4 regions of the Ketobacter nezhaii genome follow, and region 1 is predicted to be linked to each of the others. Evidence: predicted binding sites of a transcription regulator. Region 1 holds the regulator's gene; each other region holds the start of a gene.
What was found. Region 1 encodes sigma-54, which starts transcription at its own class of promoters, with help from an activator protein. Its sites were predicted from a motif close to ANTGGCATNNANNTTGCTNT; they were not measured.

Region 1 (7,809 bases):
CGCATCGTAATAGACGACACCGAAATCACACATCTACCCATGCACGGCAGAGCGTCGAAAGGCATCGGCTATCTGCCTCAGGAAGCCTCCATTTTCCGGCGGCTTAAAGTAAAAGAAAACATCATGGCTATTCTGGAAACCCGCAAGGATTTGTCCCGAGCGGAACGAAAACAAAAGCTCGATCAGCTATTAAAAGAATTCCACATTGGCCATATCGCCGACTCTCTGGGCATGTCATTATCCGGTGGAGAAAGACGCCGTGTTGAAATTGCCCGAGCACTAGCAACCGACCCGGCTTTTATTCTGTTGGACGAGCCCTTCGCCGGTGTTGACCCCATTTCCGTGGCGGATATCAAACAGATCATAAGCCAATTGAGGGATCGTGGTCTCGGGGTCCTGATAACAGACCATAACGTGCGTGACACTCTGGATATTTGTGAGAATGCGTTCATAGTGAGTGAAGGACATATTATTGCCGAGGGAGAGCCCTCTCTCATTCTTCAAAACCAAAAAGTCAGAGAGGTTTATCTGGGAAATCAATTTCAGATGTAAATGTTCTAAGCATTTTCAGGCATGTAAATTGCTTTGCTGCGCGACACCTCTTACAATTAGTTAGAAGGACCTACAGTGCAATCCAGCTAAGCAATTGATATTTATAGCAATAATGATTGATAGCAGAATCCGGGTGAAAGCGCATTGGATGGTGGCTTTTCATCGTTCAAGCAGTTGATAGAAGTCGAAACGGGTATCAATGAAGCCAACTTTACAGCTAAAAATTGGTCAACACCTTACCATGACGCCGCAATTGCAGCAGGCTATCCGCTTGCTGCAATTGTCTACTCTTGACCTTCAGGCAGAAATCCAAGAAGCACTGGAAGCCAACCCACTGCTGGACGTCGAAGAATCCGGTGACGACAACAGCAATACTGAGACCGATAACAAGACAGAGAAAACCGACAACCTGGCTGAATCCGACAGCGTGCCGGATTTCACCCAGGCGAGCGAAGTCAAAAGCGAAAACAGCACTCAATCCGCTGAAGACGCATCCGTCGATCTCGAAGGTAAACAAATATCAGATGAGCTTCCTGTCGACAGCGACTGGGATACCATGTACGACAGTTCGGGCTCCACCCTCAGCGGCAGCAGCGGCAGTGGTGGAGACGACGATGATTTTGACTATGAAAGCCGAAACAGCGCACCGGAATCCATCTACGATTCACTAATGTGGCAACTCAATCTGACTACCATGTCCGATGTTGACCAGATGATAGCAATGGCGGTAATAGAAGCTGTAGACAACAAAGGCTACCTGACGCAATCCGTTGAAGATATCAGGGAAAGCGTGCTGGCACAAAAAGACGTTATATCCGACCTGATCCGCTTACAGCAGGAAGAACTCGACAACCTGGGCATTGTCTTGCAACCGGACGAAGACGACGAAGGCCAGCCGATATCGCTGGAAGAAGTTGTCGCCGTGTTACACCGTATCCAACAGTTTGATCCCCCGGGTGTGGCCGCGCGGGACCTACGTGAATGCCTGTTAATCCAGCTGAAGCAAATGGACAAATCCGAGCCCTCCCGGGATGACGCCATCCTGGTGGTTGATACTTACCTGGAAACCCTCGGCTCCAGGGACTTTGCAACCATCATGCGCAAAGGGAAGCTGTCTGAGGCGCGGTTGAAATCAGCGATCTCCCTGATTCAGTCACTCAACCCCTATCCTGGCAGCAGCATCGAAACCGATGATACGCAATACGTCATTCCCGATGTTATTGTCAGCAAGGACAAAGGACGCTGGCGGGTGGAACTCAACCCCGATGCCACTCCCCGGCTCAGGGTCAACGGCAACTATGCCTCCCTGATACAACGAGCCGATAACAGCAGCGATAACACCTTCCTTAAAAACAATCTGCAGGAAGCCCGCTGGTTTATCAAAAGCTTACAGAGCCGCAACGAAACATTGCTCAAGGTATCCACCAAAATAGTGGAACATCAGATCGGCTTCCTGGAGCAAGGCGAAGAAGCCATGAAGCCGCTAGTGCTACACGACATTGCCGAAGCCGTGGGCATGCATGAATCAACGATTTCCCGTGTGACCACGCAAAAGTTTATGCATACCCCCCGGGGTATTTTCGAGCTGAAATACTTTTTCTCCAGCCATTTGAGCACGAATTCCGGCGGTGAATGCTCGTCCACAGCAATCCGCGCTATTATCAAGAAACTGATTGCAGCCGAAAACCCCAAAAAACCGTTGAGTGATAGCAAAATTGCCAACATACTGGAAGAACAGGATATTAAGGTAGCACGGCGCACCATAGCGAAATACCGTGAGGCCATGATGATTCCGCCCTCCAACGAAAGGAAACGATTGGTCTGACCGCGTGTCGAAGTTTACAGGTTTTCCAAGCGATGTTTCGACGAAACACCGCTTAGTCCGAAACCGGATGCAACGGGAAAAGCCGCAACTAGGTGAGTTCAGTTCATACGGTTGTAGTAAAATCTAACCACGATAAAGGAGTGGCCTATGCAAATTAACATCAGCGGACATCACGTAGACGTAACGGATTCATTGAAAGACTACGTATCCGATAAAATGCAGAAACTCGAGCGCCATACCGACGACATTACTAGCATCCAAGCCATACTCAGTGTGGAAAAAAACCGACAAAAAGCAGAAGCGCGAATTCACGTGAAAGGTGCTGATTTGTTTGCCAACGCCGAATCTGAAGATATGTACGCGGCCATAGACATGCTGACAGATAAACTTGATCGTCAGGTGGTCAAGCATAAGGAAAAGATGAAAAGTTGGTAATTCTTTAACCTGGAATAAAGACTTAAATATGGAACTGGCTGAAATTATTAACCCGCAAAGAGTCTTTGAAGACGTCTCCGGCGGAAGTAAAAAGAAAGTTCTGGAAACCGCTGCCGGGCTAATCGCCCAGCAGTGCCCCGAGCTGGACCCGAACGAATTATTCGACAAATTAATTTCACGAGAAAAACTGGGCAGCACAGGATTGGGAAAAGGTATAGCCATTCCCCATTGCCGGGCGAGCCACTGCAACAACGCCATCGGCGCATTCATCAAACTGGAGTCCGGTGTTGATTTTGACTCCGTCGACCGGGAGCCGGTGGATATGCTTTTTTTTCTGCTGGTACCCGAAGATGCCCATGATGAGCATCTGAATTTACTCTCCAAAATCGCCACCTTGTTTAATGATGACAGCCGACGCCGTGAAATTCGTACCGCGCATTCCTCACAGTCTATTTACGATGCTCTGGTAACGCCGGTATGAAACTAGTGGTAATCAGTGGTCGCTCCGGCTCCGGAAAAACCACTGCATTACACGTACTGGAGGATATTGGTTATTACTGTGTGGATAATCTTCCCGTGACTTTATTGCGGGACCTGATCGTCGAACTGTCCTCCCGCAAATCCCCACAAATTAAAGAAGTGGCTATCGGTATCGATGCCCGCAACAGCGTCACACAACTTGAAATGTTGCCCAATGTTTTACGTGACCTCAGCGCGGAGGGCATCGACAGCGAAGTGATTTATCTGGACGCGATGGACTCTGTTTTAGTAAAGCGTTTCAGTGAAACCCGCCGCCGGCACCCCATCAGTAACGATACCAATACGCTCAATGAAGCTATCGAGCGCGAACGCGATATGCTGCATCCGGTCGCTTCCAGTGCCAGCCTGATTATCAATACCAGCAAGCTCAACCTTCACGAGCTACGTGACCTGATAAAAAAACGGGTCGGTGCAGGTAACGAAGGCATGGCCTTGCTGTTTCAATCCTTCGGCTTTAAGAACGGCGTTCCGGGTGATGCAGACCTGGTATTTGATGTCCGCTGTCTACCCAACCCCCACTGGATTCCTAATTTGCGCAGCCAAACCGGGCGCGATCCGGACGTCCAAACCTTTCTGCAGGGGCATGAGCAGGTTCAGGAAATGCTGGACGATATCAGCGCTTTTCTCGTTGCGTGGTTACCACGATTTGTTGCCAACAACCGCAGCTACATGACCATTGCTATCGGTTGTACCGGTGGACAGCACCGCTCGGTTTACATTACCGAAAAACTAACCGAACAATTCAAACCAGATTTCCCTAATGTGCAGGCTAGACACAGGGAGTTATAAGCTGGTTTAATCCTCTGGGTAAAGCCTATCACTACGCTAAATGTTTCCACCCGATTGCGACCCCGGACGTTGAGCCCTAATCCGGCTTTTTGTAACAAAACCCATTGGCCCAGTCACTTATTTCGTCTGCAAGCCTTTAACATTTATCTGGGTGTGTTTGAGCTGGATCAAGTGCGGTAATTTAGTATGGACCTGGAAAAAAAGATAACGATCATCAACAAATTGGGACTGCACGCCAGAGCAGCATCAAAACTGGTCGCCACGGCCTCCCGCTATGAAAGCCGCATTACGCTTAACCGCAACGGTCAGGAAGCCGATGCTAAAAGTATTATGTCGGTGCTCATGCTGGCGGCCAGCAAAGGCAGCGAACTCAAAGTTCAGGTATCCGGCAAAGACGCCGAAGACGCCCTGTCAGACATTGAATCACTGATCAACAACCGTTTCGACGAAGCCGAATAATTCGACCAGTAACGCCAAGGCACATTCCGATGCTGGTCAATTCACCGGGCATTCATTAGAATGTCGCCGCACCCCCACTGCAAACCTAACGATTCTTGAATTGTCACACTAGACTTGTAAAAAGAGCAGGCCCCCTATTCCACCACAGGAGATGATCAATGGCGATAAATCATTCCAGCCTTGAAATTCAAGATCATCTTCACACCTTTCTGGACGCCCTTGAAAGCGGTACGTTTGATGATGTCCGACGCATGTTACGGGGTATGTCTCCGGCAGAAATCGCCAAGCTCATCGAATCCTCTCCACCGCGGGAGCGGAATTTGCTGTGGCAGCTCATTGATAAAGATGATGAAGGGGAAATACTTCAGTATCTTAACGAAGAGATCGCAGCCTATTTCCTGCGACACCGAAATACAGAAGATATTATCAGTGCCGTAGAAGGTTTCGATACCGATGATTTCGCCGATCTGTTGCAGGAACTTCCGAAAACAGTAATGCGACGGATTCTCGAATCGCTCGACGATCAGAATCGCCACAGAATCGAAACTATTTTGTCTTACGCCGACGACACCGCCGGCGGCTTGATGAACATCGACATTATCACCATCCGGCCGGACATCACCCTCGATGTTGTTTTACGTTATTTACGCAGGCACGAAACTCTGCCGGATACCACCGACAATCTGCATGTCGTCAACCGCGCCGGTCAGTTCGTTGGTTTATTGCCATTAACCAAGTTATTGATCAAAGATCCCGGCATGCTGGTTCGCGAAGCCATGGATGAAGCCAAAGCAATAACCGCCGTAACCCCGGCAAAAGAAGTGGCGGCCATGTTTGAACGGGAAGATTGGGTAACGGCTCCGGTGGTCGATGACAATGGCGTGCTCTTGGGCCGGATCACCATCGATGACGTTGTTGACGTTATTCTGGAAGGTGCAGACCACTCCTTCATGAGTATGGCGGGGATGGATGAGTATGAAGACACGTTTGCACCTGTTTTAAAAACCGCCCGCCGTCGCGCCATCTGGCTGGGAATAAATTTGCTGACCGCCTTTCTCGCGTCCTGGGTCATCGGTCTCTTTGAAGGCACGCTGGAGAAAGTCGTCGCGCTGGCGGTTTTGATGCCCATTGTCGCCAGTATGGGTGGCATCGCCGGCAGCCAGACCCTCACCCTGGTGATCCGCGGTATGGCGTTGGGGCATGTCGGTTCGGCCAACGCCCGCTGGCTGTTGACCAAAGAAATGGCGGTGGGCTTTCTGAATGGCGTCACCTGGTCCGTCGTGGTGGGAGTAGTGGCCACGATCTGGTTCGACGATATGATGCTGGGGGCAGTGCTCAGCACGGCCATGATCATTAATATGGTGGTAGCGGCATTAGCCGGCGCATCGCTACCGATGATCTTACAGAAAATCGGGATCGATCCGGCCCTGTCCGGCAGTGTGATCCTCACCACAATCACCGACGTGGTCGGATTTTGTTCGTTTCTTGGCTTGGCAACGATCTACTACACCTAGCTCGTTGCACTCATAGTTAAATTCTATGGATTGATTAGTAAAATCAAATCTCTAAGGTGATAGGCCAACTGACAAACGAAGCGCAAATCTGCTAGAGTGTGGCCTCTATTGTAGAGAGAGAATCGGGCCTGTCCGCAGGCTCACATCGTTGTTAACCAAATGAGGGGACATCACATGGCTTTCACTTTGCCAGAATTACCGTACGCAAAAGACGCATTGGCACCGACCATTTCCGCTGAAACCCTGGAGTATCATTACGGCAAACATCACCAGACTTATGTCGATAAACTAAATGGCCTGGTTCCCGGAACTGAATACGAAGGCAAAAGCCTGGAAGAGATCATCAAGTCTTCCTCCGGCGGCGTTTTTAACAATGCAGCACAAATCTGGAATCACACTTTTTACTGGAACAGCCTTAGCCCCAATGGTGGCGGTGAGCCGACTGGTGCCATTGCAGAAGCGATCAAAAGTGCATTTGGTTCTTTCGAAGATTTTAAAGCCAAATTCAACGACAAAGCAGTGAACAACTTCGGCTCCAGCTGGACTTGGCTGGTGAAAAAAGCAGACGGCTCTTTGGATATCGTCAACACCAGTAATGCGGGCACACCGATCACAGAAGAAGGCGTCACTCCGCTGATCACTGTGGATCTTTGGGAGCACGCTTACTACATCGATTTCAGAAATGCCCGCCCGAAATACCTGGAAGGCTTTTGGAATCTGGTTAACTGGGAATTTGCTAACACTAACCTGGGTTAATCGAGCCATGTAACAAAGGCGCTTCGACCACGGTGGAAGCGCCTTTGTTATTTACCTGCCACGGTCATCGATTCCACCAACACCGAACCCATCTGAATATTGCCCCGCGCATCAATATCGTCTCCGATACCCAAAAACTGCCTGAACATATTTTGCAGATTCCCGGCCACCGTAATTTCGGATACCGGGTGCCGGATACAACCGTTCTCGACCCAGAACCCAGCAGCGCCCCGGGAATAATTACCGGTCACAATATTGACTCCCTGCCCCATCAGATCCGTCACCAATAAGCCCGTCCCCATTTTTTGCAACAACTCGTCACGGCTATGTGTAGCACTGCAACGAAGGTTGCGGATTCCGCCTGCATTGGCTGTGCTGGGCAAACCCAGTTTACGTCCGGAATAAGTGCTCAACACGTAATTGATAAGGCGGCCATTTTCAATGAAATATTTCTCTCGGGTCTGCAAGCCATCACCATCAATCGGTGCACTGGCTGCGCCTTGCCGCAGATGGGGTAATTCATAAACATTCATCCAGGAAGGAAACACCGGCTGTCCCCTTTGCCCTTCCAGAAAGCTGGCATGGCGGTACAAACTGCCCCCGGATATGGCTGCGATCAGATGACCAATCAAACCTCCGGCTACTTCAGCCGCAAACATAACCGGAAACTCACCTGTAGCAACCGATTGGCTGCCCAGACGCTGCAATGCTCTTTGCGCCGCTTTACTGCCGATACTTTCTACATCGGGTAACGAACCCACCACACGGCAGCTCTGCGACCAACCACCGCGTTCCATCTCATGATCACGCGATGCAATCAAGGCACAGCTGACACCGTGGCGACTTTGTGGATACGCAGCAACAATGCCATGACTGTTGCCATACGCCCTCACTGAGTCTCCTGTCCCCACATTAGCGCCATCGCTTTTATCAATGCCC
Region 2 (7,809 bases), on a different contig from region 1:
TCCAGACTGTCCTGTTCACGCAGGGTTTCGATGACGTCCAGAATTTGCGTGGCAGACAACCCGAACTTGGATTTTTCGCCGCCGGTATTTTGCCAATTGCCCTTACCGATCGAACTCAACCGGGTGCGCAAACCAATACGTGGCTTTACATCCAGGTCACGTGCTTCATCCAGCACCAGTTTCAGTTCGCTGAGTTTTTCCACCACGATATAAACCCGACGCCCCATTTTTTCCCCGATCAGGGCAAGGCGCACAAACTCACGATCCTTGTAACCGTTGCAGACGATCACCGAATTTTCCCGGCTCATGGCCAGCACCACCATCAGCTCCGGCTTGCTTCCAGCTTCCAATCCGACACCGCAGCGTTCATCCAAGGGAATGCCGTTATAAATTTCTTCCACCACGCGACGTTGCTGATTTACTTTTATCGGGTAAACCGCGGTGTACTGGGCATCGTATTCCAGACGGTCCATGGCCTCGGCAAAAGCCGACGTCAGCTTTGCAACCCGATCCCGCAGAATATCCACGAAACGAACCAATATCGGCGTTCGTAAGCCCGTTTGTCTGGCCGCTGCCACTATAGCCTGCAACGACACCCGGGCTGTACACAAACTGGTCCCCACATCCACCTCACCCTGATCATTGATATCGAAATAGCCTTCACTCCAATTATCAATGCTGTAGGTGTTACGGGCCGTTTCAATGATGGGCTTAGACATGGAGATCGGGGTTTCCTGTGCGGGCTAATAATCGGAGAAATACTGGCTGGCTATTGTAGACAGTTTCGCAATAAAGGTCAGACATTTAAATACTCATAAGCTTGGTTATAATAGCGGGGCCGCGTGAAGGACAATCACCGGACAGCGGACCCTGTATCCCACAGCCAGCCGGCCACCCCCCCCTATATTGAGACAAGAAACATGACGATTGCCACCAAACAAAATTGGTTCACAGAAGTATTCGGAAACGAAGGCACCTCTTTCGGGCTGGAAATCACCGAAAAACTGCACGAAGAACAAACCCGATACCAGTTTCTGGAAATCTATCAAACCAAAACCTTCGGCAAACTGATGGTGCTGGACGGCTGCGTAATGCTGACGGAGCGGGACAACTTCCTTTATCACGAGATGATGACCCACCCCGCCCTGTTCACCCACCCGGACCCGAAAAAAGTGGCCATTGTCGGCGGCGGTGATTGCGGCACCTTGCGTGAAGTTTTAAAGCACCCCAGCATCGAAAAATGCACCCAGATCGATATCGATGAACGAGTCACCTGGGCATCGCAAACCTGGTTTCCGCAACTGTGCGATGCCAATGATGATCCCCGCGCCGAGCTACTGTTTGATGACGGTATTGCCTGGATCAAGAACTGCGAACCGGGCAGCCTGGATGTCATCATTATTGACAGTACCGACCCGGTCGGACCGGCGGAAGGGTTGTTTGCCGTGGATTTCTATCGCGACTGCCTTAAGGCATTGAAAATGGAAGGAATTCTGGTTCAGCAGAGCGAGTCTCCCTTACTCCATACTGATACCATCATAAAGAAAATTCATCAGGACATGCGCTCAGCCGGCTTCAATCAGTGCCAGACATTGCCGTTCCCGCAGCCTGTTTATCCTACCGGATGGTGGTCCTGCACGATGGCCAGCCCGGTGGGTTCGGTTTCAATTTTCAGAGATAAAGAAGCCGCCAACAAAGGTTTTACAACGGATTATTACAACCTGGAAATTCATCGCGCAGCATTGGCAATGCCCGAATTTATGAAGCGATCACTAACTTCGTAGAGCAGACACTGAAGGCCCACCCCCTCTGATGGCTGGCTCCGGCTAGCCATTTGTACAGTGATCGTTGTACTGCTTCTGCAATTCGCTTAAATACTGCGAACTTTCAGCTTCGCTCATGTAGCGCCGGCTGCCATCGTCGTTCTCTTCAAAAAACTGTGTCCCGGGCTCGTAATAGGAAAGCCGCTTGGAAAACTTGGCGCATTGTTTTTTACGCTTTTCGATTTTTGCCTGCTCGTCTGCCCTGATTTTTTCCTTCGCCAACCGCTCATCTTCCAACACCTGGGTAATGCGTTGCTGGCGTTGTCTTTGGGCATCCGCAAAGGCTTCATCGGATTGGGTTGGCTTCGGCGCTTCCGATTGGGGCAGATCCAGCGCTTCTACCTGATCCGACTGGGGAGCTTGATCGCCAAAATGAACCCGCCCGTCATCATCCACCCAACGATAGACTTCGGCTTGAGCATTGACCACCAATAGCAGGCTGACCCATGCCAATATTGTAATTTTCACCAAATTGCTTCCTAAATGTACATGTGAAACTGAACACTATAAAAGCAATTATAGCCTGTCAAATAATGAGCAGAAGAACAATCCAAAATAATACAAAGCAGATACACAATGAAAAAAGGCTCCCTAAGGAGCCTTTCTTTGTAACAACACGGTCAGCGACTATTTACCGCTACTGACAAACTCGGGATACGCTTCCATGCCACACTCTGACAGATCCGCACCCTCGTATTCTTCCTCTTCCGAAATCCGGATACCTAGCACGGCTTTCAAGAGTCCCCAAACGATCATGGAGGCGACGAATACCCAGACAAAGATCGTCGCAGCACCGATTAACTGGCCCGAGAACGACACATCGCTATTAGTCAGAGGCACCAGCAACAGACCCAACAGACCACAGGTTCCGTGTACTGAGATCGCACCGACCGGGTCGTCAATCTTCAGCTTATCCAGGAACAGGATACTGAACACAACCAACACACCACCGGCGGCACCAAACAGAGTAGCCTGCAGGGCAGTGGGAGTGGAAGGCTCAGCCGTGATAGCAACCAGGCCAGCCAGCGCCCCGTTCAATAACATGGTCAGATCCGCTTTACCGAACAACAGACGGGCGGTAATCAGGGCAGCAACTGCGCCGCCGGCTGCTGCGGTGTTGGTATTCAGGAACACCATGGCGACCGCATTGGCGTTAGCAATATCGCCCAGCTTCAGAACCGAACCACCGTTGAATCCGAACCAACCCATCCACAGAATAAACGTGCCCAGGGTTGCCAGTGGCAGGTTGGCACCGGGAAACGCATGCACTTCACCGTTAGGGCCGTATTTGCCTTTACGTGCGCCCAGCAGAATGACACCGGCTAAAGCGGCAGTCGCACCGGCGAGGTGAACGATACCGGAGCCTGCAAAATCTGAAAACCCTAGGTCACCCAGATTGTAAATACCAAATACATCAGCGCCATTCCAGGTCCAGGCACCTTCCATCGGATAAATGAAGCCAGTCATAACAACCGCAAAAGCCAGGAAAGCCCAAAGCTTCATACGCTCAGCAACTGCGCCGGATACGATCGACATGGCGGTTGCTACGAACACCACCTGGAAGAAAAAGTCGGATGCGCCGGAGTAAATAGAGCCTCCTTCAAAGCCGTCTTCGCGAGCTGCAAAGTCGCCCAGAACCGAGGTCACGTCGACATCAGCTATGCCGGACAGGAATAGGGATCCGTCGTACATAATGTAATAACCACACACCAGATACATGATGCACGAGATGGCGAACAACGCCACGTTCTTGGTTAGGATTTCGGTTGTATTCTTCGATCGGACTAAACCGGATTCGAGCATGGCGAAGCCTGCTGCCATCCACATAACAAGTGCGCCGCACACCAGAAAATAGAAGGTGTCCATCGCATATTGGAGATGAAAAATTTGGTTTTCCACGGTCTTGCCTCCGCAAAATTAGAAAGTAATAGGCATGGATTTTTAAGCTTTAAGTGTTAGATCGCATCAGTTCCCGTTTCACCGGTACGAATGCGAATTGCCTGCTCCAATGGCGTAACAAAGATTTTGCCGTCACCGATTTTGCCGGTGTTGGCTGCTTTGCTAATCGATTCAATCACCTGATCCAGCAGGTCATCGGATGTGGCAACTTCAATTTTTACCTTTGGCAAGAAGTCGACTACATATTCCGCACCCCGGTACAATTCGGTATGGCCTTTTTGACGCCCAAACCCCTTGACCTCGGTAACGGTAATTCCCTGAACCCCAATTTCTGACAATGCTTCACGCACGTCATCCAGTTTGAATGGCTTGATTACAGCAGTAACCAGTTTCATAGAACATCTCCTATTAATGCTCGAAAGCGAAAGTTGCTATGGTCCCGTTAATTATTCGCAATTCAGTGCAAACACCCAGCACGCTGCCCAATCGCGGAACATGCATTGTGGATAGCACAAACCATGCCTATTAGTATTAATTGCTTATAATCAAAGGGTTAACCATAAAACATGGCAAGAAAGTTGTCATGATCGCACCATTATAGCGCACCAAAATCAAGCACGCTGCGCTAAATAGAGGCTTCAATTTGGTGCAACCCACACCAGCATAGTGCCTTTGGCGAAATCCGGTTGCACCGTGATACACTCACGGCACCATCATGAAGGAGCCATCATGAACCGTCAGGAAAACTTAGTAAACCGAATTTTAGAGTTGATATCGGAGCGAATGCCTCAGGATATCGGGGAAATCGGCGCCGATCTGAAGCACAACCTGTCCGCCGTCATCAAAGAATCCATGTCCAAAATGGACTTGGTCTCCCGTGAAGAGTTTGACGTTCAAACCAAAGTTCTGGCCCGCACCCGTGCCCGATTGGAAGCCATGGAGAAGAAGCTGGACCAATTGGAACGCACGTTGGAAACGGGTGTCGAACAACAATAGCTCAATCAGCAAATGGACTTTGCGCCCTAAAATATAAAAAAAGTAACTTCCGTCGATACTTTACTCTGACGACATTTAGATAATTTTACTGACCTTTCCGAAAAAGAGGCCTCATCACAGAGCTTTGAGGCCGCTTTATGAAATTAATGTTGGCAACGGTAGAGGAGAATCACGTGAGTCGATTCAGTTCCACACAACGAAATATGGCGCGCCTTTTGATTACCATGATGGTATTAATCGGCTTTACCCACTCCACAGCTCAAGCGGCTTTTGTTAGCACTGGGCAGATAGTCGACCAACAACTGCTTTCCCACGACCGTCAACAATTGATATCGCGACTGTCGGAACCCCAAGCCGTTGAAACCATGACTCGTATGGGCGTCGACCCCGCAGTAGTTCAATCCCGAGTCGATAGCATGACCGCAGAAGAACTCACTGCCTTTAATCAGCAAGTGGAAGATATGCAAGCGGGTGGCTCCAGCGTCGTGGGTGTGGTAATACTGGTTTTCGTCGTACTGGTGGTCCTGGATTTACTGGGCACCACAAACATTTTCCCGGCAATCAAGCCAATCAATACTGACTAGGCGCAGTTTGAAGCCTGATATCAGCCTGGTGCTCACGGTCATGGTACTGCTGACAGCAGGCTGCTCCTTCAGCCCTCCCCTCACGCTGGATTCGCAACGAATAACCGGCCTGAATCACGCGGAAATAGCCGCGACCCCTTTTTTGTTGCAGGACGATTATCAATGTGGCCCCGCCTCTTTAGCCATGGTAATGAACTACTATGGCGCCGATATAACGCCGCAACGTCTGGCACCCACCGTCTTCACCCCCGATGCCAACGGCAGCTTTCCCGCCGAAATGGACGCGGCAATCCGCCGCCAAGGCTTTATCAGTTATCCCGTAAACACCCCGGAAGACCTGATGCTGGAAGTGGCAGCCGGACACCCGGTGGTCACACTTCAGAACCTCGGAGTCAGTTGGTATAAAAAGTGGCATTTTGCCGTCGTCGTCGGCTTTGACCTGGATACCCGCAGTTTCATTCTACGCTCCGGCGAGCATCCACGACTGATCACCGGAATGCGCTTGTTCAACACCACCTGGTTACGCAGCCAACGCTGGGGCCGCGTCATTTTACCCGCGCACCAAATACCGGCGACAGCAACGCCCTTAGCCTTTCTGAAAGCCGCGTCGGACCTGGAGGCAACCGGGCCGGAAGGAGCCGCATACCCGGCGTATGCCGCTGCGGTTAAACGCTGGCCGGAACGACCCATGACACAGTTTGCTATGGGCAATTACCTACTGCAGAAAGATAAGCCCCGGGACGCCAAAACGCGCTTCCTGGCGCTACTGAAGCTGGATCCTGAATTTGCCGAAGGCTGGAATAACTTTGCCTATACCCTGGACGCATTGGACTGCCCGACGCTTGCCGTGCAGGCGGCGCAATGTGCAAACAGGCTCAGCCCGAATACACCGGCCATTCAGAACACCCTTCTGGAAATGCAAACGGTGCTGGAAGGCGGCAAACAACCGGCTAGTCCTGTTCCGAATCAATGTGATCTGAAGCTGACCTGTCCGCGCTGATTTTTAACATGGTCGTGTCTATATGTAATATTGACTCAAGGATTTACCTTTGCCACTTGCCATCGTACAAACCCGCGCCCGTGTGGGTATGAATGCCCCTCAGGTAACAGTCGAAGTTCATCTTTCAAACGGATTGCCCGCCTTTAATATGGTGGGATTACCGGATGCAGCCGTGCGGGAAAGCAAAGAACGGGTCCGCAGTGCCATCCTCAATGCCGGTTTTGATTTTCCCCAACGCCGTATCACCATTAACCTTGCTCCCGCCGACTTGCCCAAAGACGGTGGCCGCTTTGATCTGCCCATCGCTGTAGGTATTCTGGCAGCTTCAGAGCAAATTGCCCTGGCCAGCGTCGAGCCGTTCGAATTTATCGGGGAGCTGGCGCTGTCTGGGGAGCTTCGTCCCGTGGAAGGGGTGTTGACCGCGTCCATTGCCGCCACCGCAGCAAAGCTGGGGTTGTTTGTTCCGCAGCGTAACGCAGCAGAGGCAGCACTGCCCGCCAGCAGCCAGATCTATCCATGCGATCACTTGTTACAGGTATGCAGTCGGCTGAAAAACCCCGCGTTGCTAAGCCCGCACCCGCGCTGTATGGACGTTGAAAACGATTTGTGGTCCCGCTATCCGGATCTGGCTGATGTAAAAGGTCAGCATTTGGCGCGCAGAGCACTGGAGGTGGCGGCCGCAGGCAAGCACAATTTACTGATGATGGGGCCGCCGGGGGCCGGGAAATCCATGCTCGCGGCCCGACTGCCGGGCATATTGCCGCCCATGACAGAAGCGGAGACCATGGAAACCGCCGCCATTCACTCTGTCTCGCAATACAACCCGAAACCGCTATTCCAACGTCCGATTCGGACACCCCATCATACCGCCTCCAGCGTTGCGCTGGCCGGTGGCGGCAGCAACCCCAAGCCCGGCGAAATTTCATTAGCCCATAACGGGGTTTTATTTCTGGATGAATTTCCTGAGTTTCCGCGCAAAGTGCTGGAAGTGCTTCGGGAGCCACTGGAGACCGGTGAAATTGCCATCTCCCGGGCGGCGCAGCAGGTCGTGTATCCGGCTAATTTTCAATTAATCGCAGCATTGAATCCGTGCCCGTGTGGCCATCCGAAACAGCCGCCAGAAGGTTGCACCAACCCACAACAATGTTGCAGCAAGTATCAAAGCAAACTATCCGGCCCGCTACTGGATCGTATCGATATGCACATCCAGGTCGATGCCCTGCCCATCAGTGATTTGCAAAAGCCGGAGCATGGGGAGTCCAGCGACGAGGTGCGTGATCGCGTGACCTGCGCGCGAGCGATTCAGTTGCAACGCCAAGGTTGTGCCAATCACGATTTGAACTCGAAACAACTGAATGCATTTTGTCAGCTGAGTGACGCCGATAGCGGCTTTGCGTTACAAGCCGTCAACCGGCTGGGCCTCTCAGCCCGAGGCTATCACCGAATTTTGAAGGTGGCCCGCACTCTGGCAGATCTGGCACAAGCGGAGCAGATCAGCAAAGTCCAT
Region 3 (7,809 bases), 410 kb from region 1:
CAAAGCACTGCGCTCGCTGCTGCGCCATGATCCGGACGTGATCATGGTGGGGGAAATCCGGGACGCAGAAACCGCAGAGCTGGCGTTGCGCGCCAGTATGACCGGTCATCTGGTGCTGACCACGCTGCACACCAACGATTCCCACGGTGCTATTAACCGCCTGCGCAATCTGGGATTAGATAATGCGTTGCTGGCAGAGAATCTGATGGCGGTCACTGCCCAGCGCTTAGTAAACCGGGTTTGCAAGCATTGCTCAACCATGGTGCCGATCACTCAGTCACAAGAACTCTGGGCCAAATATAAACACGTTAACGAGTTGAAAACCCCCGGAATTTTAGTGCCGGTGGTGTCTAATAAAGAAGGTTGTGAATACTGTAATTATGGCTACACCGGTCGGCATTTAGTGTGCGAATTATTTATGAACGAGCCGGACGCTGAGTTGCAGATCATAGAAGGTGTTCCGTCCAATGAAATCCGGCGTGATCAGGCCCGGCGGAATGAGTTTGATGATCTTTGGCATGATGGTATCCGGTTGGTCCGTGAAGGCGTCACCACCCTGGAAGCATTGGAATCCAGGATCAATCCGCTGCGGGTTGCCCGGGCTTACCGCAAATCCACTGACCAGAAAGCGGTGAGCTGGGGCATGAAGCCGGAAACCGTCAAGCGGGATAGTCACAGCAAACCGGCAGAAGACAACTTTGAAAAAACGTTTGAAGATTCGATGATTGAACGAGCTTAGTAATCAGCATTATTTCACTCTTTTATCCGCCAATTATTTTTTGAGGATCCACCATGGGCAGCATGCGATTGAACAGGACTTTAAACACACTGAAGAAAAGGGAGCAGGGGTTTACCCTGGTGGAATTGATTGCAGTTGTTGCGATTATTGCCATGATCGCAATCTATGTGACTATCGAGATAAACCAATCTACGGATGATGCCAAGGTCGGTTTGGCGACGGCGTTCCTGGCTTCGAATGTGCCCGGGGCTATTTCTTCTTATCGTTCCCGGCATAATGGCAGTTGTCGGGGGTTCGATGACGTAAATGTAGGCTCAAACGAAGACTTACCTGAATTGACGGGTGATACCGATGCAACTGCAATGAAGAAAAGGTTGGTTCTACGAGGATTGGCACCGACCACACCTTGGGATGATTTTTGGTCTGTAAAATACGAAGATAAATTAGTCATCATTGAATACCCGGTTAGTGGGCAAAATTCAAAAGAAATAATTGAAGACATGGAGTTCAATTTGACCGATGTAGGTAAAGTAATCAGTGTGACCAGTGACGAAGCTACTGGATTAACTGTCACCTACAGCTGCTCCTGACCCATGCACTACGTCGTCCAATATCTCGACTCCAAAGGCGAACAGGCCTCAATAAAAATTGAGGCCGGCACCCGCGAGGAAGCGCGCTGGCATTCCCGTATTCCCGAGCGGCGAATTATCACCGTGCGCGAAGATGTGCTGGGGCAGATCGCCTTCGCCTTGGAACCCCCGGGTCCGGACCGCAAAAACCAGGCGCTGTTTTTACAGTCGTTGAGCAGCTCCTTATCCAGCGGCAAAACCGCCAAGCAAAGCGTTGAGCAGTTGGTAACGAAAAATCGCTGGATCAAAATTGATAAAGAAAAACTTGAGGGCTGTGAAAGTCTGGCGGACTATCTGGATTTGTTTCGCTTCGACCATTTCGCGGTATTGATGGCGCGGGCGGCGGAGAAAGCAGGGGACTATTCATCGGCACTAAGACGCTCCGGTCAATACCTGTTAGCTCGTGAAAAAATCAAATCCGAAGTCAGTGCCGAGCTACGTACCGGCATTGTCTATATCTGTGTCGGGCTGGCGTTTTTCTTTCTGGTGCCGGCCTTTCTGGATCATTCACTTCAAACCCTGATGGGCACCGGCTCATCCGGCTTTATCAAACCGAACCGCTTTACCAATATTCTGATGGGCCTGGGGCAATTTACTAAATCCTATGGCTGGATTTTCCCCATTGCTTTCGTGTTGGGTTTGTTTTATCGCCGTTATGTGTGGGCACTGCTAAAGCGCTTGCCGTTGTTCAATTTAATGGAACGCAAGCGGATAGAAGAACGCTCCATCGAATTTATTTCCGTTTATGAAATGCTGCAGGTGGCTGGTTATGTGGATTCAGAAATTATCGCGGAATTAATGCACGCCAGCCGTGGGGAATTACGCAGTGTGTATCAGCGTGTCTATGCCCATCTGGCAAAATCGGAAGATTTAGGTTCTGCATTAACGGAAGAAGAGTGGGACGATTCCTTAATCGAAGCCATGCAAGTGTTTAACGAAGTGGATGATGAGCAGCAGGACTTTTTGCTGACCGCGGTAAAAGAAACGTTGCATCTGAAGAATGTACACACCAGCCGTCAGATCTCAAAGTTTTTGTCCCGTATTGGCTTTACCTTGATGGTGTCCGCAGCGGTTATGGCTGTTCTGGGTTTCTATTTGCCGTTGGCCGGAGCTGCCTCCAATGTCGGGGGCTAAATGCCGTCTCTAAAGCGGGCGTCACAAGCGGGCTTGACCCTGGTTGAATTGGTCGCCGTTATCCTGATGGTGTCGGTGATTGGTGTCTTATTGTCGTATTCCTTAGCGGAAAGCTTTGAAATTCAGCGAACGCGTGAGGCGGTAGAAAGGGCCAAAGTGATTGCCACCACTATCCAGTTTGCCCGTCGTTCGAGTGAGGATGTGGGAATTTACGAAGGGAATCTCGGCAGGTTTCTGAACGCCAATAAGGGCAGCGACGTTTGGGATATCCTGGGGGATCTGGACACGACCCGCGAAATATTGGACAGGCCCCAGAGCACTTTTTTCGATATTAGGGTAAGGCCGCATACTGTTTTTGTTTCGTTCTCAATGGACGATGCGCGATTCCAATCCATTCAGTTTCCGGCTGCCGCCCGTTCCATTGCCAACGACGCGGATGATAATTTTCAGTCAGTGCGTTATACCGTGATCCCGGATGCAGCACGGGGTTTGTTGGCGGCACACAGCCTTCACCAGTTCATGAATGAAAAAGAAGAGAAGTAGCGTTTAATGTCACTGAAGAAGCAAACACACACCGGGTTTACCCTGGTCGAAGTACTGGTGTCAGTGGCTTTGATTTCAGTCGTGGTGCTTTATTTTATTCAGCATCAACTCGAGAAAGTGCAGCGGGATACCGTTGAGGCACTGGCGCAGGATATCCTGTCGATAACCAATGCATCGGTTTCCTATTATGTCAGTACCGCCCATAATGTCTGGCCGAACCAGGAAGAGAACGACTGCGAGTTTTTGATGCAGACGTTAGTCGATGCCGATGCATTTCCAGCAAATTATATTGCGATGGCCGATGTCACCCTCAGTTTCAGCTGTGTGGAAGACGACGACATTGGCAGAGTGCTCAAAGTGACGGTTCTGTTCCCGGTCGGGGCTGGCGAAAATGCGGATATGTTGTTGTCTTATTTGCCCACATCAACCCGCCTTGACGACACCGCGGAGGGCAATCCGGTACTGGTACACTATGTTTCCCAGCCGCGGCGAGCCGCCCAAAGTTACGAATTCACCACTGTTACCCTGACAGACGACGGAGTGGGTGGCAGTGCGCCTTTTGAGGTGGAACAGCCGGAGTGTTTTAAAGCGAATAGCCAGCGGTACATGTTATTACCCCAGGCGGTGTGCAATCGGGGCAGTCTGCATGGATTGGGGGGCTTTTATTTTGAAGTGGTAGATTCAAACGCAAACCCCTGGATTATCTCTATGAAGGTCGCTGAGAGCCAGGAAACGAATAGCCCGGTTGACTTTGTTTCTGCACCGGCCTATTGCGGCGGTAGCCCTGTCGAGGTAGGGGTGATTACCTACTGCGAGAATTAAGCGCGCCAAGCCATGCGCTCTGATCTCGCAATGGGGTGCCGGGCTGGTATTTAGCCGCCGATGGTGACGGTGAGTGAACACAGATCCATAGTACCGTTATGCGCCGTGGTATCGCCGAAACGAGCAGCAGGCAGGTTACCGATCATAACGGTGGTGCTCCCCAGGGAAATAATATCCGGTGGCCCGACACACAGCAGCACATCGCCCATACGGGCAGCCGGAAGCCCTTCAATCAGCACGGTCAAATCTCCAAGCATGACTGGGCCACCCACGTGGGGTGGTACTCCACAAATGTGCAGGTCTCCAAAGCGGGCAGCGAGGGGCATAGTGTTCTCCTGAGGTACATGGTTTTAAGACATATTCTATAAAGACACCCGCACCGTAAAAATATTCTATTTTTTATAAAGTGGCGGGAAATGGCGTCCGGCTCTGTTTAGCCATCGCTTATGTCGTATACTGCAGGCTGAAATGCACATTGACCGAGGTGATTTATGCCACAAGACAGCCTTAAAGATGCGGTTGCCGAGCTCAGATCTCGATTGGATAAAGACGGACAGTTTCAAGCGGAAGATAAGGAAGCACTTCATGCGCTCGCGGTCCGGGTTGAGCTGATGATGAACGAATCCCGAGAGCATTGGGAAGAAGGGGTTATGGACGAACTGGAAAAACGGGTTATCCAGTACGAAGAAGAACATCCCGTGATGGCCCGGGTGATATCCCAGATCATTACCACCCTAAACGGAATTGGTCTCTAGACTTTTCGTTCGCTACCGATGCATTCCCAACAAATCGACAACCAGTTTAAAAATGGCATAGCCCTTGCTCTCCTTTTAAATACATAAAAATGCGGCAATTCGCGAAGTATTTGAAGGAGGGCGTTCATGCGCACGGAAAATGGTTCAAACGAAACTCTGAAGGCGACGACGGCAAAATCGTCATTTCAGAATATTAACCTGGATAATCAACTGTTTAACGTTGGCCGGGGTGATCAATCGTTTGATCAGATCTTCACCCAACAAAGCGCTGGGCGAACACCTTCAGCGGGTTCACAACGCCATAATGAGTCTTCATCTGCGTCAAAAAAGGCAAGCACGCCGGCGGAAAGCGGCAATTCATTGCCGGCGGACCGTCATCAACAACGTTTAGAAAAGCACCAGGCTACGAAGCAAGCCCAGGCAGAACGTCAGCAACAGGCCGCATTGCAGGACAGGCAGCAGAAAAAGCTGGATAGTGAGTCCAGGAAAGACGCGCGCGCGGCAGAAAAAGCCGAGCAGACGGCGGATCAGACGGCCCGCACAGCCGGGCACAAGGACGATACAGAGGTGGCCACAGAAGCGGTCACGGCTGAGTCAGAAGCGGAACAACCTGCCGCACCGGGTGAGGCCTCCTCCTTGGCAGGCAATACAGAAGGGACCGGTTCTGATTCCAGTTCCGAAACCGACACCGACACTAAAGTAGGTGTAGAAGCCAACGCAGACGCGCAAGCAACAGCCAACACTGAATCTGAAAAAGCCGGTATCAGCGCTGTTGAAGAAGCCAATGAGTCGACCGAGATGGAGGTTGCTAACGAGCTGTCGGAGTCGGGCCATGACTCGCATGTTGATGCTGATGGCGATAGATGGGTGGATACGGAACTTTTGGTGCAGCAGGATCTGGCTTCTAAGGATAGTGATACCGGTGTAGAGGGGGGTGCCGATTCCAAAACGGCGGATGCTGCAGCGTTGATTGAAGAAGTACTGGCTAATCCGGCACAGGAATCTCAACCCGCAACTCAGGCCGCGTCCACGGAAAAGGCCAGTCAGGCCGCGACAGTAAACCTGACGATGAATGGCAATGCCAGCCCCCAGAAAACGGATACTGCAAATACCATCGCGCAGAATAACCCGGATATTGCTGGCGCGGACTTGTTCTCCGAAGCCAGCGAGAAAATTACCGATGCACTAGAGGCATCGAAATCAGATACTGTCAAAAAAGCCGCTACCAACAATGAAGGTACGTTGTTAAGCCCGGTGCAGGAGCGGCTTGCAGCGCTGGCGAAATCCCTTGAAAAGCCCGCCAAAGAAGGCGCTTCCCCTTTCCAACGCAAAGCCAGTGAAGCTGTAGATGCAACAAAAGGCAGTACCTTCCAGCGTAGCGTTGATCAGCTAAGCCGATTACAGACTAATGCGGTTAAGCCGCTGGCTACGTCAATTCCAATGCCCATGAACCAGAAAGAATGGGCTGGGGAAATGGGCCAGAAATTAATGATGATGGTAAGCAGTAAGATTCAATCTGCGCAGATACAAGTAAGCCCCGGCGACATGGGGCCGATTGATGTCAAAGTATCGATGCAAAAAGATCAGGCTCACGTGGTGTTCACCAGCCAGGTTGCTCAAACCCGGGATGTGCTTGAACAAGCGTTGCCTAAGTTACGGGAAATGCTGGACCAAAACGGAATCGAGATGGGCAACGCCGATGTGCGCGACCAGGGTACCCATCAATCCGGGCAGCGTCAGGATCGGCAACAGCAGGGTCGCAGTGAGCACCACGAGTCAGTCGCCGCCGCCGATACCGGCGTTGAGCGGGTGTCTGTTCAGCAGGTGGGAATTGTGGATTATTACGCTTAACAAACTGACCTGAATCCTTTGCTGACAGACCTTTGGTCAGGCCCGGCCAGCCAAGCCCGGAATAGCCCGCGCAACATCAGTTCAGTCCGGCCCTGGTAAGTGGGCGGAGTTCGCCCTTCGCAAGAAGGATGAAATCTGCCTCACCTATTTTTTCTGTTTTTAATCTTCCCCTCGATATGGGTTCCGCGAAACTCTCTTTCAAATCCGTGGTAAAAATTTTTATTAGCTATTTCTGACACTTGGCAGGAATTTGACAGGCGTGTCCGGAATTCTTGACTAAACTGCTTATTGCAGGCCATTTTTTTGGCGGGATTGCGATGTGATCCAGTGCAGGTGAGTTAACCAGCTGAAAGTTATGATAAATATTTTTTGGTATGCGGCTTGCTATACAGGTTTTACGAGAGTGAATAAAGTGAATAGTGTCCCGTTGGTGGCAAGTATCGGGCGCGCAATCGGCAGGGTGGTTTATGGCAGACAACGAAGAAGAAAATAATAATGAAGAGGCAGCTAAACCCAAGTCAAAGTTGATGTTGATCATCATTATTGCAGTGGTTGTTATTTTGGCAGGCGGTGGTGGTGCTGCCTATTTCCTGCTTTCCGGTTCTGATGAGGGCGGCGACGCATCGGTGGAAACCGAAGAGCCGGTTCAGAAGCCTGCCATTTATTTTGATTTGAAACCCGCCTTCGTTGTGAATTATCAATGGAAAGGTCGTCAACGTTACGTGCAGATCAGTATTTCGGTAATGACTCGAGACGAGAACGTCGTCGAAACATTACAAGCCCATATGCCGTTAGTTCGCAACAATCTGGTGATGATTTTGGGGGCACAGGATTTTGAAGTATTACGGACACCGGAAGGAAAAGAAGCAGTACGAGAAAGTGTGCTGGAAGAAGTGCAGCGAATACTGACAGAAGAAATGGGTGAACCGGGAATTGAAAAGGTTCTGTTTACTAATTTTGTGATGCAATAGGGTAACGACAGCGCGCCATGGCAGTTCAGGATTTATTATCACAAGACGAAATTGATGCTCTGTTACACGGGGTTGATGACGGCGACATAGAAACCGGCGGTGACGAACCGGATGGTGGTATTCAGTCCTATGATTTGAGTACGCAAGACCGGATAGTGCGCGGGCGCATGCCCACCCTGGAAATGGTCAACGAACGATTCGCCCGCTATACCCGCATAAGCATGTTTAATTTGTTACGCCGGACAGCGGACGTGGCAGTGGGTGGCGTTCAGGTGTTGAAATTTGGCGAGTACGTACACAGTCTCTACGTGCCGACTTCACTGAATATGATTCGAATCAAACCGCTCAAGGGCACTGCGTTATTT
Region 4 (7,809 bases), 780 kb from region 1:
GTTGCTTTGTTTATCTAGGTGGAAACAGAAATCCAATGATTGTTCACATACATTTCTAATGGGCTATATTCGGTTTTGTATTTCATTTTCTGGCAGTCTTTGATCCAGTAACCCAAATACAAAGCCGGTAGATTCCTATTTCGACATTCCTTTATTTGCCAGAGTACTGCCATTACGCCCAGACTGCGCTTGGCATTCTGGGTGCAATAGAAGGTGTACACTGCGGACAAGCCATTTTCCATTACGTCGGTTACCGCCACCGCGACCAGCTTGTTGTCTTGATCTCTGAATTCATAAAAGCAGGTGTTGCCCCAATCGCTGAGCAAGAAAGACTCATATTGTTCTGGCGTGGGTGGGTACATGTCACCATCATTATGCTTTTCTTCAATATAGCGCGCGTAAAGATCGTAATGTTCGTCTTTAAAAACCGCTTCAACTCGCTGAATTGTCAGATCTTTGTTCTTATTCCAGATGCGCTTGTGTTTGCGGGAGAATTGATATTGCTCAACAGGTATACGGACGGGAATGCAGGCCGAGCATTGGCGGCAGTGGGGGCGATAAAGGTAATTTCCGCTGCGCCGGAAACCAACCTCGGACAATTCGCTGTAGAGATTATGATCCAGATTCGCCTTGGGATCAGCAAACAGGGTGATTGCATCATTCCGGGGCAAATAACTACATTGATGCAGTGGTGTTACAAAAAATTTTACAGCTGCGAGATCAGTCATAATCCTAATGGTTTAAGCCTTTGTTTTCAGACTTCTTACAGTATTAAACGAATTAAAATTTGTTTCCAGTCTCAGCTTACAGAATATTTCCATCGAAGCTCCCATTTTGGCGGGCGTGCAGTTAGTAGCTTAGTAAGTGGGGGCACGTTGGAAGACAGATAGGATTTGAACTGACTGCGTTTAATAGGTCGTGCCCCCAGACTGCTCAGGTGGGGATTGCCAACCTGGCAATCAATGATTGGGAAGCCCCATTGCTTGAGTTGGCCTACCAAATGAACAAATGCAATTTTAGATGCATTGTCAGCCCGGCTAAACATGGATTCGCCGAAATAAAGAGTGCCCAAGGCAATGCCATAAAGGCCGCCTACTAATTGGTCGTCGAGCCATGTTTCTACGGAGTGCGCGTATCCTAAGCTGTGAAGGTGCATATAAGCCTGGATCATGTCTTCAGTGATCCAGGTACCCTCGCTGTCGCGTCGGGGCGCTGCACAGGCGCGGATCACGGATTCAAAAGCCTGGTCCATGGTGACGTTGTATTTGCCTTTGCCCAGCGTCTTGTGCAGGCTTCTGGATATGTGCAGTTCTTGGGTAAACAGCACGGTGCGGGGGCTGGGTGACCACCAGAGAATGGGCTGGTCATCGGAATACCAGGGAAAAATTCCCAGTGAGTAGGCTTCTATCAATCGCTCCGGTCGTAGATCACCGCCTGCTGCTAGTAAGCCATCCGGGTCTGCGAGCGCGTGCTCGATCGGTGGGAAGCCTTGGCTTTCATAGTCCAGTACAGGGATTTTAATCATGGCGCAGGGCAGGGTAAAACGTGATAAGGGAAGGGGCTGATACCAGTAATATTACAGTACTCCAATCAAGCCCCGTCCTGCTCAAGAAAATCAATGGTTAGTTGTTTTCATCCAGGAATTTTTCAGCGTCCAGTGCAGCCATACAGCCAAATCCTGCTGAGGTGATTGCCTGACGATAGACGTGGTCGGTTACATCGCCTGCAGCAAATACGCCTTCGACGCTGGTAGCCGTGGCGTTACCTTCAATGCCGCTATTAATTTTTATATACCCGTTTGCCATATCGAGCTGCCCTTCGAAAATACCGGTGTTGGGCGTATGGCCTATGGCAATAAACACACCCTGTAGGTCGATGTCCTTGGTCTCACCGCTGCCTACACTTTTTATCCGCATGCCCGTCACGCCCATGTCGTCACCCAACACTTCGTCCAAAACGTAGTTCAATTCCAGAGTGACGTTGCCGTTGTTGGCGCGCTCCATTAGCCGGTCCTGTAATATTTTCTCTGAGCGGAAGGTTTCGCGGCGGTGCACGACGACCACTTCTTTTGCAATGTTAGCGAGATATAAGGCTTCTTCTACTGCCGTATTCCCGCCGCCAATGACAGCCACTTTCTGATTACGATAGAAGAATCCGTCGCAGGTGGCGCAGGCGCTCACACCTTTGCCTTTGAATGCTTCTTCCGAATCCAGTCCCAGATAACGGGCGGAGGCACCGGTAGAAATAACTAGAGCATCACAAGTGTAGGTCGCGCTGTCACCATAGAGGGTGAAGGGGCGTTTACTGAGATCCGTTTTATTGATGTGATCGAAAATAACTTCTGTTTCAAATCGCTCAGCATGCTGCTTCATGCGCTCCATTAACTCAGGGCCCTGAACGCCATCCTGGTCGCCAGGCCAGTTGTCCACATCGGTAGTGGTGGTCAATTGGCCGCCTGGCTGGATTCCGGTGACCATAACCGGATTCAGGTTAGCACGGGCTGCATAGACTGCAGCGGTATAACCGGCGGGGCCGGAGCCGAGGATAAGTAGTCTGCAATGCTTGGTTTCGCTCATGAATCGGGCTTCCGTTATAGATGGCTGTGAGGGTCTGCCATATGAATCAAATGTGGAACTTATACTGATTTACCGTGCCTTTAGCAAATAGTTCCTCTAAATCAGCGGTATAGCCTTTGACTATGTGCTAATAGTGTATTTGCAGGTGGTGTTTTTAACCGGAGAGAGGCAATGGCTCAACAGTTGAAAGTTGGCATACCCAAAGAAAACAAACCCATGGAGGGCCGTATCGCACTGGTGCCTCATGCAGTGAACGAGTTGGTACAGCAGGGCGTACCGGTGGTAGTGGAAAGTGGAGCCGGAAAAAAGAGCGGGTTCAGTGATTACGAATACAAACAAGCCGGAGCGGTGATAGCGGATTCCGCACAGCAGCTGTACGCCGCAGTTGATCTGATTGTGAAGGTGAAAGAGCCAATCGCCCAGGATCTTGCCCTGCTCGAATCCAGGCATCTGTTGTTTTGCTATCTGCATCTGGCCCCCAATCCGGATCTGGCTGCAGCGTTGTGTGACATCGGGCTGACCGCTGTCGCATTCGAGACCGTGCGAGAAAATGGCGGTTTGCCCTTATTAGCGCCCATGAGCGAGATTGCAGGCCGGGTAGCCGTGCAGGCAGGGGCGCATCTTCTGCACAGTTCAATGGGAGGGCGGGGGGTATTGCTCGGAGGCGTTACCGGAACCGCAGCGGGTAGGGTCGTTATTATCGGCGCCGGAGTTGCAGGTCAGAATGCCGCTGCGGTGGCTGCTGCCAGTGGAGCACAGGTGATCGCTTTTGACCGGAGCGCCGAAGCACTCAAATCCATAGAAAGGCTGGCGCCCAATATTACCGGTCTATACGCGTACGCAGGGGCGATAGAGCAAGCATTACAAACGGCTGATTTGTTGGTTGGGGCTGTGCTGATACCCGGTCAAAAAGCGCCGCATATCGTGACCCGCGAAATGGTCCGCAAGATGCCTCGTGGAAGCGTGATTGTTGATATTTCGGTTGATCAGGGCGGCTGTATTGAAACTATCCGTCCAACCGACTACCGGGATCCAGTCTATGTCGACGAAGGCGTGCTACACATGGGCGTTACCAATCTGCCGGGAGCGGTGCCCAAGACAGCGTCGGAAGCCCTCTCCGGTGCGCTGTTACCCTTTGTCGGTCGGCTGGCGATGGAAGGGGTAATGGCTTTTCCTGCGTTAAGTGACGGAATCAACGTTTCCGGAGGTAAGATTGTGTTGCCGGCTCTGTTAGAATGAGCGCCACGCAAAGCGATCCAAACTTAAAGTGGATTTACTGAATGTCGTGCAAATTGCTGATATTACGTTAAAATCAGTATTTTAGCTTCCAGATTTATAGACCCATACGGCAGGAATTTTGTTTGAAAAAAGCTCAGACACAACGACAGACGCCACCCGCACCTTGGATTGAGGTGCTGGTCAAAGGGGTGCGCGAAGGCGCCATGATAGTGCTGTTCTTTTTGTCCATCTATTTGATCATTGCGCTTATCTCTTTTGATCTCCAGGATCCGGGTTGGAGCAGTCTGGGCAGCGGTCGCAGTGTGCACAACCTGGGTGGCAGAGCCGGGGCGTGGAGTGCGGATGTTCTGATGTCGCTGTTTGGTTACCTGGCCTATTTATTCCCTTTGCTGATTGCGTATCGCGCCTGGTTGGTGTTTCGCGATGCAGGCAAGCCCTGGAACTGGCTGTTAGCCGGTTTGCGGCTCCTTGGTTTTATTATGACGATGGTGGCAGCCACTGGCTTGGCTTATATCCACTTTGATGTTGTTGACGGCACACTACCCCATATTGATTCTGCAGGGCGAAATTCGGCTGGCGGAATACTGGGAATCGAAGTGGGTGGCGCCGCATTACATGCCCTGAACGCCCTCGGTTCAACCCTGCTATTGTTAGCCTTATTCCTCATCGGGCTTACTATTTTCACGGATGTTTCCTGGATTAAGGTAATCGACGGCACTGGCAAGCTGACATTGGGTTTTATCGATTTTCTGGCTAATCTGCGCAGCCGATGGCAGCAAAGCCGCGATGCTAAGGAAGATGTGGTATCCAGGCGCGAGCAAGCGAAGGCTGCTAAAGCGCAGGAAAAAGCAGCCAAAAAAGCGCAGAAGGAGCGCCATGCTGCACTGAAGAAAGAACAAGCCCAGCAGGAAAAACGCAAAGCCCCGGTTATCGCATTACCTAAACCGAAAAAGGTTGAGAAAAGTGCCAGGGCAGAAAGAGAACGCCAAAAGAGTCTATTCGATAATCCGGTATCCGGAGAGTTGCCAGCGATTGCGTTACTGGATGCCGCGGACAAACAAAACAACCGGGGCTATTCCACAGAAACACTGGAAGGCATGTCGCGTTTGCTGGAAATCAAATTGCGGGATTTTAATGTCGAAGCGGAAGTTGAGAACGTACTGCCGGGGCCGGTGATTACCCGTTTTGAGATACAGCCGGCAGCGGGTGTAAAAGTCAGTCGCATTACCAACTTAGCAAAAGACCTGGCGCGCTCTTTGGCGGTAATCAGTGTGCGGGTGGTGGAAGTCATTCCGGGCAAGACGGTGGTGGGAATTGAGATTCCGAACGAAGATCGCGAGATGATCCGGCTTAGTGAGGTGGTATCGTCTTCCCAATACGACGAAGTGAGTTCGCCTCTGGCATTGGCGCTGGGCAAGGATATCTCCGGCGAACCGGTGATTGCGGACTTGCAGAAAATGCCCCACTTGCTGGTGGCGGGAACGACCGGATCAGGTAAGTCAGTGGGCTTGAATGCGATGTTGATCAGTATGTTATTCAAAGCGACGCCAGATGAGCTTCGCTTGATTATGATCGATCCAAAAATGCTGGAATTATCGGTTTACGACAATATTCCCCATTTGTTGACCCCAGTTGTAACCGATATGAAAGAAGCGTCCAATGCGCTGCGCTGGTGCGTTGCGGAAATGGAGCGACGCTATCGCCTGATGGCGGCAATGGGGGTACGCAATCTGGCCGGGTTTAACAAGAAAGTAAAGGATGCCATTAAGGCGGGTGAGCCGATTGATGACCCGCTGTTTAAACCGGACCTGGATTGTCAGGAACCGGAGCAACTTGAGGTGCTGCCCTTTATCGTCGTGGTTGTAGATGAATTTGCGGACATGATGATGATCGTTGGTAAGAAAGTAGAGGAGCAAATCGCCCGGATAGCGCAAAAAGCCCGCGCAGCCGGCATCCACCTTATATTGGCGACGCAAAGGCCGTCGGTAGATGTGATTACCGGTTTGATTAAAGCGAACGTGCCTACTCGAATGGCTTTTCAGGTGTCATCCAAAGTGGATTCCAGAACCATACTGGATCAGGGTGGCGCTGAGCAGCTGCTCGGACACGGGGATATGTTGTATTTGCCTCCGGGAACCGGATTGCCGGTTCGGGTTCATGGCGCTTTCGTAGCGGATGAGGAGGTGCATCGGGTATGTGATGATTGGCGTCGGCGCGGTCAGCCTAATTATTTGTCAGAAATTCTGGAAGGCAACCATGAAGCCGGTCCCGCACCGGGGGACGAAGCCGCAGGTGGGGGAGATTCGGAATCCGATCCGCTTTACGATCAGGCCGTTGCCTTTGTACTGGAGTCCCGTCGGGCTTCGATCTCATCCGTTCAACGAAAATTGAAGATCGGTTATAACCGCGCAGCCAGGATGATCGAAGCGATGGAAGACGCAGGTGTGGTAACAGAAATGGGTACCAACGGTCAAAGAGAAGTCATCGCACCGTCCTCACGGTGAACCCGGATAAATTATCAGAATGGAAATTTACTAATGCAAACCAATTTCTTTTTGCGCTTGTTACAACCCGTAGTGTTCAGTTTGTTTTTGTCTTGGTTGACCGTTGCAACGGCGCAAGCAGCGGATATTTCACCAGAGAAAGCCACCCCGAAGCTGATTGAATTTCTGAATGGGATACAATCAATGCAGGCTTCTTTTGAACAATGGGTCATGGATGCCAAGCAGAACGCGCTGCAGAATGTGACGGGGGAGATGTGGGTTCAGCGGCCGGGCCAATTTCGCTGGGATACCGCTGAACCCTATCCGCAGACAATAGTCTCTGATGGTTCTGTTTTATGGATATTTGATGAGGATCTTGAGCAGGCGACCAAAAAGACCCTGGACAGGCAGGTTGGAAATACACCGGCATTGTTGTTAAGTGGTGACCCTGCCAAAATCAGCGAAAATTTTACCGTAAGTGCGTATCATTTTGATGATACCGATGAGTGGCGCTTTGACTTACGCCCCAAAAATAAAGACGCGATGTTCGAGTTACTCAGGGTGCACTTCTATAAAAAGGATCTCAGGGACATGTATCTGGAAGACAGCCTCGGACAAACCACGCGCATAGAATTCAAGACAAAACAGAAAAACCAACCCATTGATGCGCAGACCTTTGAGCTGGATCTGGATGATTCTGTTGACGTTATCGAAGAAGGCTAGAGGTAGTTCCGTCCATGGGTTTGTTTGAGGAAGAACAAAAATGGCAGCCCTTGGCAGCCCGTATGCGACCGACTACCCTGGATGACTATGTGGGTCAGGAGCATTTGTTTGGCGAAGGGCAGCCTTTGCGTAAATCCATTGAAGCAGGGCATGTGCATTCGATGATCCTGTGGGGGCCTCCCGGTGTTGGCAAGACTACCCTGGCAATGATTCTTGCCAGTTATGTCGAGGCGCAGTTTTTAACAGTATCCGCAGTTTTGAGTGGTGTTAAAGAAATACGTGCAGCGATAGATCAAGCAAAAGAGCAGCAACGCTATGGGCGCAAAACCTTACTGTTCGTCGATGAGGTGCACCGCTTTAATAAATCTCAGCAGGATGCCTTTCTACCTTATATCGAAGATGGAACCTTTATTTTCATCGGTGCTACTACTGAAAACCCGTCCTTTGAATTAAATAACGCTCTGCTTTCACGCGCCCGTGTGTATGTGCTTAAAAGTATCCCGGCAGACTCGTTGCAAAAATTGCTGGCGCAGGCGTTAAATGATAAGCAGCGCGGATTGGGAGACGAGTCTGTTTCCGCTGACCCTGATGTACTACTCAAAATTGCCCGTTCGGCCGATGGCGACGCACGCCGTGCACTCAATTTGTTGGAAATCAGTGTCGAGTTAGCGAAGGCGGATTCTGTCGATCGGGTATCCGATGCGGTAGTGAATCAGGCACTGACTTCGGACGTGCGGCGGTTTGACAAAGGCGGTGAAGCTTTTTATGACCAGATCTCCGCGTTGCAT

Region 2: the regulator sigma-54 is predicted to act here: its motif matches at 4,229-4,248, upstream of glnK (P-II family nitrogen regulator).
Region 3: the regulator sigma-54 is predicted to act here: its motif matches at 4,674-4,693, upstream of FT643_RS02040 (flagellar hook-length control protein FliK).
Region 4: the regulator sigma-54 is predicted to act here: its motif matches at 3,856-3,875, upstream of FT643_RS00375 (DNA translocase FtsK).

The regions. Positions count from the first base shown of each region.
Region 1 covers NZ_VRKW01000001.1:858,815-866,623, forward strand. The annotation lists gene lptB (LPS export ABC transporter ATP-binding protein) at 1-552, shown strand, start outside; gene FT643_RS03735 (RNA polymerase factor sigma-54) at 752-2,377, shown strand; gene hpf (ribosome hibernation-promoting factor, HPF/YfiA family) at 2,525-2,812, shown strand; gene ptsN (PTS IIA-like nitrogen regulatory protein PtsN) at 2,841-3,293, shown strand; gene rapZ (RNase adapter RapZ) at 3,290-4,141, shown strand; gene FT643_RS03755 (HPr family phosphocarrier protein) at 4,328-4,600, shown strand; gene mgtE (magnesium transporter) at 4,759-6,114, shown strand; gene sodB (superoxide dismutase [Fe]) at 6,289-6,870, shown strand; gene pmbA (metalloprotease PmbA) at 6,918-7,809, opposite strand, start outside.
Region 2 covers NZ_VRKW01000017.1:57,372-65,180, forward strand. The annotation lists gene speA (biosynthetic arginine decarboxylase) at 1-719, opposite strand, end outside; gene speE (polyamine aminopropyltransferase) at 921-1,784, shown strand; gene FT643_RS20405 (DUF4124 domain-containing protein) at 1,827-2,291, opposite strand; gene FT643_RS20410 (ammonium transporter) at 2,451-3,689, opposite strand; gene glnK (P-II family nitrogen regulator) at 3,779-4,117, opposite strand; gene FT643_RS20420 (accessory factor UbiK family protein) at 4,452-4,718, shown strand; gene FT643_RS20425 (PA2779 family protein) at 4,892-5,302, shown strand; gene FT643_RS20430 (PA2778 family cysteine peptidase) at 5,310-6,302, shown strand; gene FT643_RS20435 (YifB family Mg chelatase-like AAA ATPase) at 6,352-7,809, shown strand, end outside.
Region 3 covers NZ_VRKW01000001.1:444,535-452,343, reverse strand. The annotation lists gene FT643_RS02075 (GspE/PulE family protein) at 1-739, shown strand, start outside; gene FT643_RS02070 (type II secretion system protein) at 793-1,329, shown strand; gene FT643_RS02065 (type II secretion system F family protein) at 1,333-2,502, shown strand; gene FT643_RS02060 (pilus assembly FimT family protein) at 2,503-3,045, shown strand; gene FT643_RS02055 (type II secretion system protein) at 3,052-3,867, shown strand; gene FT643_RS02050 (PAAR domain-containing protein) at 3,918-4,193, opposite strand; gene FT643_RS02045 (DUF4404 family protein) at 4,359-4,622, shown strand; gene FT643_RS02040 (flagellar hook-length control protein FliK) at 4,749-6,473, shown strand; gene fliL (flagellar basal body-associated protein FliL) at 6,941-7,444, shown strand; partial or broken gene fliM (flagellar motor switch protein FliM) at 7,462-7,809, shown strand, end outside.
Region 4 covers NZ_VRKW01000001.1:79,496-87,304, reverse strand. The annotation lists gene FT643_RS00395 (arginyltransferase) at 15-728, opposite strand; gene aat (leucyl/phenylalanyl-tRNA--protein transferase) at 800-1,525, opposite strand; gene trxB (thioredoxin-disulfide reductase) at 1,623-2,576, opposite strand; gene FT643_RS00380 (alanine dehydrogenase) at 2,748-3,815, shown strand; gene FT643_RS00375 (DNA translocase FtsK) at 3,938-6,319, shown strand; gene lolA (outer membrane lipoprotein chaperone LolA) at 6,353-7,021, shown strand; gene FT643_RS00365 (replication-associated recombination protein A) at 7,036-7,809, shown strand, end outside.